4 regions of the Radiobacillus sp. PE A8.2 genome follow, and region 1 is predicted to be linked to each of the others. Evidence: riboswitches for the same ligand, from Rfam matches in the RefSeq annotation. Region 1 holds a riboswitch; each other region holds the start of a gene.
What was found. Region 1 has a riboswitch for S-adenosylmethionine ahead of ACI6MV_RS21925 (methionine ABC transporter ATP-binding protein). Riboswitches for the same ligand answer to the same signal wherever they lie in the genome.
Positions count from the first base shown of each region.

Region 1 (2,207 bases):
CCCAATCAAACTGCATCTGGCACTACCTCCTTAATCGTCACCTTTTTCCCTTTAATAAAGTCAACGACTTTAGTAATCTCACTTGCTTCCCCGTTCAATTCCACAATAATATTACCAAACGGCTGTCCTTGAAGTTCTGTAATTGTTCCATAGATGACGTTAATATCTACGCTGAAATTCTTAGCAACATCAGAAAGTAATGGATCATTAGCAGATTCCCCTTTATACAGAATTCGATATACAGAATTAGAAGCACTTTTTTCTAAAACTTTTCTTAAAGTTGCTTCTGGTAACGCATCATTTAATACGGTCCGAACAAAGCTCCTAGCTATCGCTGTTTTCGGTTCAGTAAACAAATTAATAGTAGTATCCTGTTCCACAATTACGCCACCATCTAGCACGGCTACGCGATCACAAATGTCTCTAATCACGTTCATCTCATGGGTGATTAATAGAATCGTAATACCTAACTCTTCACGAACCTGCTTTAACAGTTCTAACACGTTGTTCGTTGTATCTGGATCAAGTGCCGAAGTAGCCTCATCACACAATAATACGTGTGGATCGGTTGCTAGCGCTCTAGCAATACCAACTCTTTGCTTCTGTCCACCGGAAAGTTGCTCAGGATAATGATCTGCTTTATCTGCTAGACCTACAAAAGAGAGAAGCTTCGTTACTTTTTTCTCAATCTCATCTTTGCTATAGCCTTCTAAAATAAGTGGCATAGCAACATTTCCAAACGCCGTTTTCGAATGTAAAAGATTAAACTGTTGGAAAATCATCCCTATTTTCTTACGTTCCGCTCTTAGCTTTTTAGGAGATAATTTTGTTAGATCAATTCCGTTCACTTTCACTTTTCCCGAGGTAGGCTTTTCCAATAAATTTACACAACGGATCAACGAGCTCTTACCTGCACCGCTATAGCCGACAACACCGAATATTTCGCCTTTTTTCACCTCGAGGTTTATATCTTTTAAAGCTTCAACGGGGTTTTCTCCACCCTCACCGTAAACCTTCCGAATTCCTTCAAGTACTAACATATAACTCTACTCCTTTGCTTTCTCAAACGCTGCAGTTCAGCACTGTATTAGCGTCCGTAGACTCCCACTTAAACATCCCCGTTTACTTTATGTTTTGAAGCAACAGTCGTTCTGACGATTATTCCAGTATAAAAAAGAGCCCATTTCAATTGAAAGAGGCTCTTTATTTTATAAAAACCTTATCTTTCAGAAAAAATCTTCTGTAGGATGTAGCACCTTTCTTTAAAGAAGGTTGCTGGATGTCATTGGGCCTTGTCCCTCAATCACTCTTGATAAGCATACTATTTAGTTAATATTTTCACATCATATCGTGTTGCCGCAAACTTGTCAACAATATTAGACAAACTTTGCGAATATCAAATAACGGTAATATTTACATTATTTTGGAAATCTTTTTATAGAAAAAGGACTAATATCTAATGCTGTTTCACGATTTCCCGTCACCAATTGGCTTAAAATCTCTCCGATCACACTACTGAATTTAAATCCATGTCCTGAAAATCCGCAAGCAATAATAACATGCTCATGATCAGGGTGCTTATCAATGATAAAATCCCCGTCTGGAGTCATCGTGTACGTACATGCCCTACCGATATTATGGGCACCAACTTTTGGCATACACCGTTCAGCATAACGACTTACATCTCGCTCATCTTGTTCATATGTGCCAAATTCATCTAACGGTTGGCTCATATCTCTTGGAATCCCACCATCGTGTCGCCCTATTTTGACACCTGCTTGATCAATGCTTGGAAATCCGTAATATGTTTCCGTTGGTAATTCAAATGAAAAGGCCGGAAACGCAGTCGCATTGTAGATACTTTCGTCTGTGTCAAACCAAGAGAATGTATTTCGCTCCTCTTGCAGTGGTAATTCCAACTTTACTAATGGAAGAAGCATTCTTGTACCTGCTCCAGGCGTCATGATTAAAGATTCTGCCGTAAAGCTTTCCTCAGCTGTTTCCACTTTTACACTATTTTCAAAAATAGAGATCGATGTTACGGGGGCATTAACCTTAAGCACTGCACCATGTGCTTCTGCTTGTTTACGGAACGCCCTAATACAATTCTCACTCATTAATACTCCTGAATCTACCTCAAAACAGCCCACATATCCTTCTGGCACACGAAAGCCAGTCCAACGTTGATTAATTTCATCGGCAGTTAA
Region 1 is NZ_JBJGXI010000058.1:22,524-24,730, reverse strand. Features, by position in the region: gene ACI6MV_RS21930 (methionine ABC transporter permease) at 1-16, opposite strand, end outside; gene ACI6MV_RS21925 (methionine ABC transporter ATP-binding protein) at 6-1,040, opposite strand; SAM riboswitch class I at 1,217-1,319, opposite strand; gene solA (N-methyl-L-tryptophan oxidase) at 1,419-2,207, opposite strand, start outside.

Region 2 (2,207 bases), on a different contig from region 1:
GTACAATGCGGATATACAATCGTTTTTCAGAGCGCACGTTCCAGCGATGCCATATCACAACGATAAATCGAATGATCGATATGACGAAGGAATAAAAAAGGCATTTGAAATGATACACAAGCTTGGTGATGAAAAAACAAGAGACCATATAGAAAGCATGGGAGTGTTGGGCGCAGAGTAATCTGCGTCCGATTCTTTTGTAACCATATGTTTACCTAAACAGTGAAAACAGGTATAGAACAGTATAAATATAATTGGACATTCATGAACGATATCGTTCAAATGAATTCCCAAAAAGGTAATGCTTATGAGATGATGTAATTAGAAGTTGATATTTAATCACCAAAGGAAATTATCGAATATAATACTATTATTAATGAAGAAGGTAGATGAAGTAATTATGGTAATATTTAAGGATTATTACAACAATGAAGTCGAATTGTCATTCGACGATCATCCTTTTTCATCAGGTCCAAAACATGTCTGGGTAATCTGCAGGTTCAACAATCAGTGGCTGTTAACGAAGCATAAAGATAGGGGCATAGAATTTCCTGGAGGAAAAGTAGAGGATGGGGAAACAGCGGAGGATGCTGCCATACGGGAAGTACACGAAGAGACGGGTGGATCAGTGGGAGAGTTAATTTATATTGGTCAATATTATGTGCGCGGAAAAAGTGATCATGTGATTAAGAATGTTTATTTTGCAACGATAGACATGGTAATTGAACAGGAAACTTACTATGAAACAGACGGACCGATATATTTAGCTGACCTTCCAGATCGAATTGCCTTGGATCCAGATTTCAGTTTTATGATGAAAGATGGTGTTCTGCCTAATAGTTTAGAACGGATCGATCAATTAAAAGTGTTTTAGAGACAACGTAAATAAAAGTTATTTTCAAATCATGTCAAAATCGCAGTTTGAATCATTGACAATATATACTAGTTTCGTTACGATAAAGTGCGAACGGACTCGATTTATCCTGAGCTGGTGAAGGGACAGGCCCAATGAAGCCCGGCAACCACCTAGAGATTAGGAAAAGGTGCTAACCTGTAGCAAGGACATGTTCCTTGAACGATAAGTAGAGTGGATAGGGGAAACCCTTTTATACCCGTGGCCAATACAAGCCAATTGTGGGTTACCCTCATATTTTAACATCATTAGTTAATACTTATATATAACTGCTTTTTCTGAACTTGAAAAGAGCTAATGTATATAATTCAAAGCAAATGACAGGGAAAAAGAGAAGTTCCGTATTACTTGTTTACATGAAGGAGGATTATGCAGAATGGCTGCAAATCGTCGATTATTTACCTCAGAGTCTGTCACAGAAGGACACCCGGATAAAATATGTGATCAAATCTCTGACAGCATTCTTGATGAAATTTTAAAAAGTGATCCAAATGCAAGGGTTGCATGTGAGACAACGGTAACAACTGGCTTGGTACTAGTTTCTGGAGAAATCACAACTAGTACATATGTTGATATCCCAAGTATCGTACGTAAGACAATAAAAGGGATTGGGTACACACGTGCAAAGTATGGTTTCGATGCGGAGACATGTGCTGTGCTAACTGCAATTGATGAGCAATCACCTGATATTGCAGGTGGGGTAAACCAGGCGTTAGAGGCGCGCGAAGGTACGATGACGGAAAGTGAGATTGAATCTATTGGTGCTGGTGACCAAGGTTTAATGTTTGGCTATGCCAATAAAGAGACACCAGAATTAATGCCGTTACCTATTTCATTAGCACATAAGCTTGCTAAGCGCTTATCTGATGTTCGTAAAGATGAAACACTAGATTACTTACGCCCGGACGGTAAAACACAAGTAACCGTTGAATATGATGAAAATGACAAGCCGATTCGTATTGATACGATTGTCATTTCCACACAGCACCACCCAGAAGTTGAATTAAGCCAAATTCAACAGGATATTAAAGAAGCGGTTATTAATCCAATCGTTCCTAAAGAATTGCTTGATGAGAAGACAAAATACTTCATCAACCCAACAGGAAGATTCGTAATTGGTGGACCTCAAGGGGATGCAGGATTAACAGGACGTAAAATTATTGTAGATACGTACGGTGGTTATGCGCGCCATGGTGGCGGTGCATTTAGTGGGAAAGACGCTACAAAAGTTGACCGCTCAGCTGCATATGCTGCGCGTTATGTAGCGAAAAACATCGTCGCAGCTGATTTAGCT
Region 2 is NZ_JBJGXI010000043.1:35,383-37,589, forward strand. Features, by position in the region: gene ACI6MV_RS19225 (hydrolase) at 1-181, shown strand, start outside; gene ytkD (RNA deprotection pyrophosphohydrolase) at 377-874, shown strand; SAM riboswitch class I at 976-1,085, shown strand; gene metK (methionine adenosyltransferase) at 1,290-2,207, shown strand, end outside.
Region 2: it holds a riboswitch for S-adenosylmethionine, as region 1 does, so the genes downstream of both, metK (methionine adenosyltransferase) here and ACI6MV_RS21925 (methionine ABC transporter ATP-binding protein) in region 1, are expected to answer to the same signal.

Region 3 (2,207 bases), on a different contig from region 1:
TAGAATGGGGAATTTTATATCCCGATTATATGGATCTATTATTTCCGGTAGCCGTAACACCTTACCTAAACGATTATGCAATTGCATTTAATAACATTGCTCGATTAGCTATCCTGCAAGATCCAAAATGGAACAACGGTAATTACACTGCTGAAACGATTCCAGAGCACGGGCTTAGCTTAGCGAGAATGATTGGTATGATCACGTATCGCTCCGGAGATTTATTTAATGAACGCTTTGGACGTGAGCAGCGAGCACCAGCAGGAGTTGCGCATGAAGAGATAGCTTATGAAATTGAATCTTACCTTGATTATCAAGGTAAAAAATTAACAAAACGGTTTGATGCCAACAGTTACTTGTATTTATTAAAAGCGATGGATACGTACGATATTGGTCGCGATCGTGGCGGATGGAAAAAAGCAGCTGCACTAATAGAAGCACCAATTTACTCGATTAGTTATAGCGGTGATTTACTCTTCCCGCCAAGAGAATTAAACGCCTTTATCAGCCATATGCAAAGGCTAGGCAAGGAAGCAACCTATTATGAAGTAGGAACGAAATTTGGTCATGATGGGTTTCTTGTAGAATTTGAAAAATGGGCACCGATTATCCAAAGTAAGTTAACGACGAATTAAGGTGTTCAAAAAAAGTGAATAGATATGGATCTCTTATCCAGAGAGGCGGAGGGACTGGCCCGACGAAGCCCGGCAACCATTAAGCTATACGTAGCTTGAGAAGGTGCTAAATCCTGCAGGAATATTATTCCTGGCAGATAAGAGGAGGAATGAAATATTATGCCCTCTTCTTTGGAAGAGGGTTTTTTTATACAGCAAAATTTACTTAGGGGGAATTTACAATGACTGAACATAATACAACGTACGATTTAGAAACACTAACACTACACGGCGGGCAGGCACCCGACCCAACAACAGGCTCAAGAGCAGTACCAATCTATCAAACAACTTCTTACGTATTTCACGATACAGAGCACGCCGAGCGATTATTCGCACTAGATGAGCCAGGGAATATTTATTCGCGTATCGGTAACCCAACGGTCGATGTGTTTGAGAAACGAATGGCGCTTCTAGAGGATGGGGTTGCGGCAGTAGCAACTTCTTCCGGGATGTCAGCTATTACACTATCAATCTTGAATCTGGCAAGTGCAGGAGATGAAATTGTTGCCGGTACGAACCTGTACGGTGGAACATACAATCTTTTCGCAATCACACTGCCAAGGTACGGCATCAATGTTAAATTCGTTGATCCAACCAATCCGGAAAATTTTAAAGAAGCGATCAATGAGAAAACAAAAGCGGTGTTCGGCGAAATAATTGGTAATCCAGGATTACAAGTGTTGGACGTAGAAGCGGTCGCAGCGATTGCTCATGATGCAGGAGTTCCACTAATTGTCGATAATACATTCGCAACACCGTATGTGTGTAAGCCAATTACCTTAGGTGCAGATATCGTTGTACATTCTGCTACAAAATGGATTGGCGGACACGGAACATCAATCGGCGGCATCATTATCGATGGCGGACGCTTTAACTGGAATTCAGAAAAGTACCCAACCTTTACACAACCAGATCCAAGCTATAACGGAATACAGTACGCCGTTGATTTTGGAACACTAGCTTTTATTACGAAGGTTCGTGTGCAATTACTTCGCGATTTCGGGGCAGCACTTAGTCCTTATAATGCATTTCAGCTTATCCAAGGATTAGAAACATTGCATTTACGAGTGGAGCGCCATAACCGTAATGCTGCAGAGCTTGCGACTCACTTGGAAAATCATCCTGCAGTAGATTGGGTTAGCTACCCAGGATTAGAGAGTCATCCGTCACACGAGCTTTCTAAACGAATCTTGAAAGACGGCTTTGGTTCGATGATTGTGTTCGGTATAAAAGGTGGAAAAGAAGCAGGAAGAAAGCTGATTAATAATGTGTCACTTTGGTCACACGTAGCAAACGTAGGGGACGCGAAATCATTAATCATACATCCAGCATCAACAACACACCAACAGTTATCGAAGCAGCAGCTTGAAGAAACAGGCGTTAAAGAAGAACTTGTTCGCCTATCTGTTGGTATTGAGTCAGTAAGAGACATTACAAACGATTTAGATCAAGCATTAGTGAAGGCAACTGGTATTGGAGCATCTGAAAAAACAGAAGTTGTTGTAAATGATGAAGGTGTCATCAAGTGGGCGT
Region 3 is NZ_JBJGXI010000022.1:40,236-42,442, forward strand. Features, by position in the region: gene metX (homoserine O-acetyltransferase MetX) at 1-635, shown strand, start outside; SAM riboswitch class I at 666-779, shown strand; gene ACI6MV_RS12985 (PLP-dependent aspartate aminotransferase family protein) at 857-2,207, shown strand, end outside.
Region 3: it holds a riboswitch for S-adenosylmethionine, as region 1 does, so the genes downstream of both, ACI6MV_RS12985 (PLP-dependent aspartate aminotransferase family protein) here and ACI6MV_RS21925 (methionine ABC transporter ATP-binding protein) in region 1, are expected to answer to the same signal.

Region 4 (2,207 bases), on a different contig from region 1:
AATTATTATGCCTTGATTGAGGAATCTGCGAAAAGCGGCTTGTTTCAAATACTCGGTCACATCGACGCGATGAAAGGGTTTTATCCGGCATTTTCTCAAATTGAAACAAATGTTATTGATCATACGTTACAAATTATTGGCCAATCAGATGTAGCGATTGAAATAAACACATCCGGAAAAACAAAGGATTGTGGTGGCTGGTATCCAGCAGATGACATATTAGAGCGAGCGCTTTTTCATAACGTGAAAGTAACATTCGGATCTGATGCCCATACACCTGAGCGGATTGGTGAGGATTTTGATGCAGTCAGACATCGCTTGAAAGAAATTGGCTATAAGGAATGGGCATATTTCGTGCAAAAAGAAAGGTATATGACAGGTCTTTAGTTTGAGGAATGTGCCAAACTAACTACGTTAGCCAATTTCATAATACTCATTTTCAGCTATCTGCATCCACATTTAGTTGGATTAAACTGTCTCCGAAAAATGTACGGATGCAGATAGCTGTATAAGGTAATTATGAAATTGACTCACTTAATTAAGTTGTTTTGCATGTTTGAAAATTTATCCAAAAAAGTTGTTGTAATATTTAATAAATTGGATTACACTTAGTTACAGATAAATGGATCGAAGAAAAACACAATTTAATAGTTTATTCTTATCAAGAGAGATGGAGGGATTTGGCCCTGTGAAGTCTCAGCAACCAGTCGTTAAGACATGGTGCTAAGTCCAAAAGGTTTTAGCTTACAGATAAGAAGAATGTTTGATATTTTAAAGACCTTCTTCTTGTGAGAGGGTCTTTTTAAATTTGAAATAACGCCAAAAAATTAAAATGAAAAAGGGAGAGATTTTATGTCAATTACATTAACAAAAGCACCATTTAGAGCTGACCATGTTGGGAGTTTGCTTCGCCCGGATAGCATTCACGAAGCGAGAAAACAATTTGCTGAAGGCATAATTTCAGCAACACAATTACATGATATTGAAACAAAAGAAATAAAACGAATTGTCGATAAACAAATTGAAGTGGGATTAGAAGCAGTTACTGACGGTGAATTCAGACGAAGATTTTGGCATACGGATTTTTTAGAGCATTTAAATGGTGTGGAAGGTTATGTACCAGAACAAGGATTTCAATTTAAAGGAGAAGAAACAGAGCGTTATGATGTACGTGTAGTTGGAAAAGTCTCATTTAATCAAGATCACCCACATATTAAAGAATTTGTGGAGTTTAATGAAATAGTCGCTGGCAGAGCAGTAGCAAAGCAAACAATCCCGAGTCCGAACCAATTGTTTAATAAAGGCATTCTTGATGAATCCATCTATCCAAATATTGAAGAATATGCGAGTGATGTGATTTCAACCTACCGTGACGCTATTGAAGCATTTTATCAAGCAGGGGTTCGTTACTTGCAGTTGGATGATGTATATATTGCAGGGTTGTCTTCACCAGATATCCCATTTAATGAGGGAAAATACTCACGTGAATTTTTAATTGATTTAGCGCGAAAAGTAATTAACGGTGTGTTGGAAGGAAAGCCAGAGGACTTAGTTGTAACCACGCATTTATGCCGCGGAAACTATCGATCAAAATGGGCGTTTGCTGGCAGCTATGATTTGATTGCACCTACACTATTTGCTAAAGAAAAGGTTGATGGCTTCTTCTTGGAGTATGATGATGAACGATCTGGTAATTTTGCCCCATTAGAATACATTCCGAATGGCGGTCCGAAAGTTGTGCTTGGTGTTTTTACTTCTAAATTTGCCGAACTAGAAGATAAAGAAACGATTAAAGCACGTGTTGAGGAAGCGGCTAAATATGTTCCACTAGAGCAGTTGTGTATTAGTCCACAATGCGGGTTCGCTTCTACACATCATGGCAACCAATTAACCGAAGAGGAACAATGGCAAAAATTAAAATTGATTGTCGATGTAGCCAAAGGAATATGGTGACATTATTATAAATATTTTCTTATGAAAACGATTTTGAGAAGATACTTACTTATTTTTAGAAACCTTGATTGGCAGATGCCTTTCAAGGTTTTTGTTAGATTATTGATAAAACATCTTTATATATATAGTGATCAACCGTACGCATTTTTTCGTACAATTTACCATCATTCATAGTATAATAGAGCGAAAAGTGAGTACAAGAAATGTCTTCTCATGACTAACGGAAACCAGATTAGAAGCAGTAGGAGGAGAGG
Region 4 is NZ_JBJGXI010000017.1:36,429-38,635, reverse strand. Features, by position in the region: gene ACI6MV_RS10810 (histidinol-phosphatase) at 1-387, shown strand, start outside; SAM riboswitch class I at 656-757, shown strand; gene ACI6MV_RS10805 (5-methyltetrahydropteroyltriglutamate--homocysteine S-methyltransferase) at 853-1,953, shown strand.
Region 4: it holds a riboswitch for S-adenosylmethionine, as region 1 does, so the genes downstream of both, ACI6MV_RS10805 (5-methyltetrahydropteroyltriglutamate--homocysteine S-methyltransferase) here and ACI6MV_RS21925 (methionine ABC transporter ATP-binding protein) in region 1, are expected to answer to the same signal.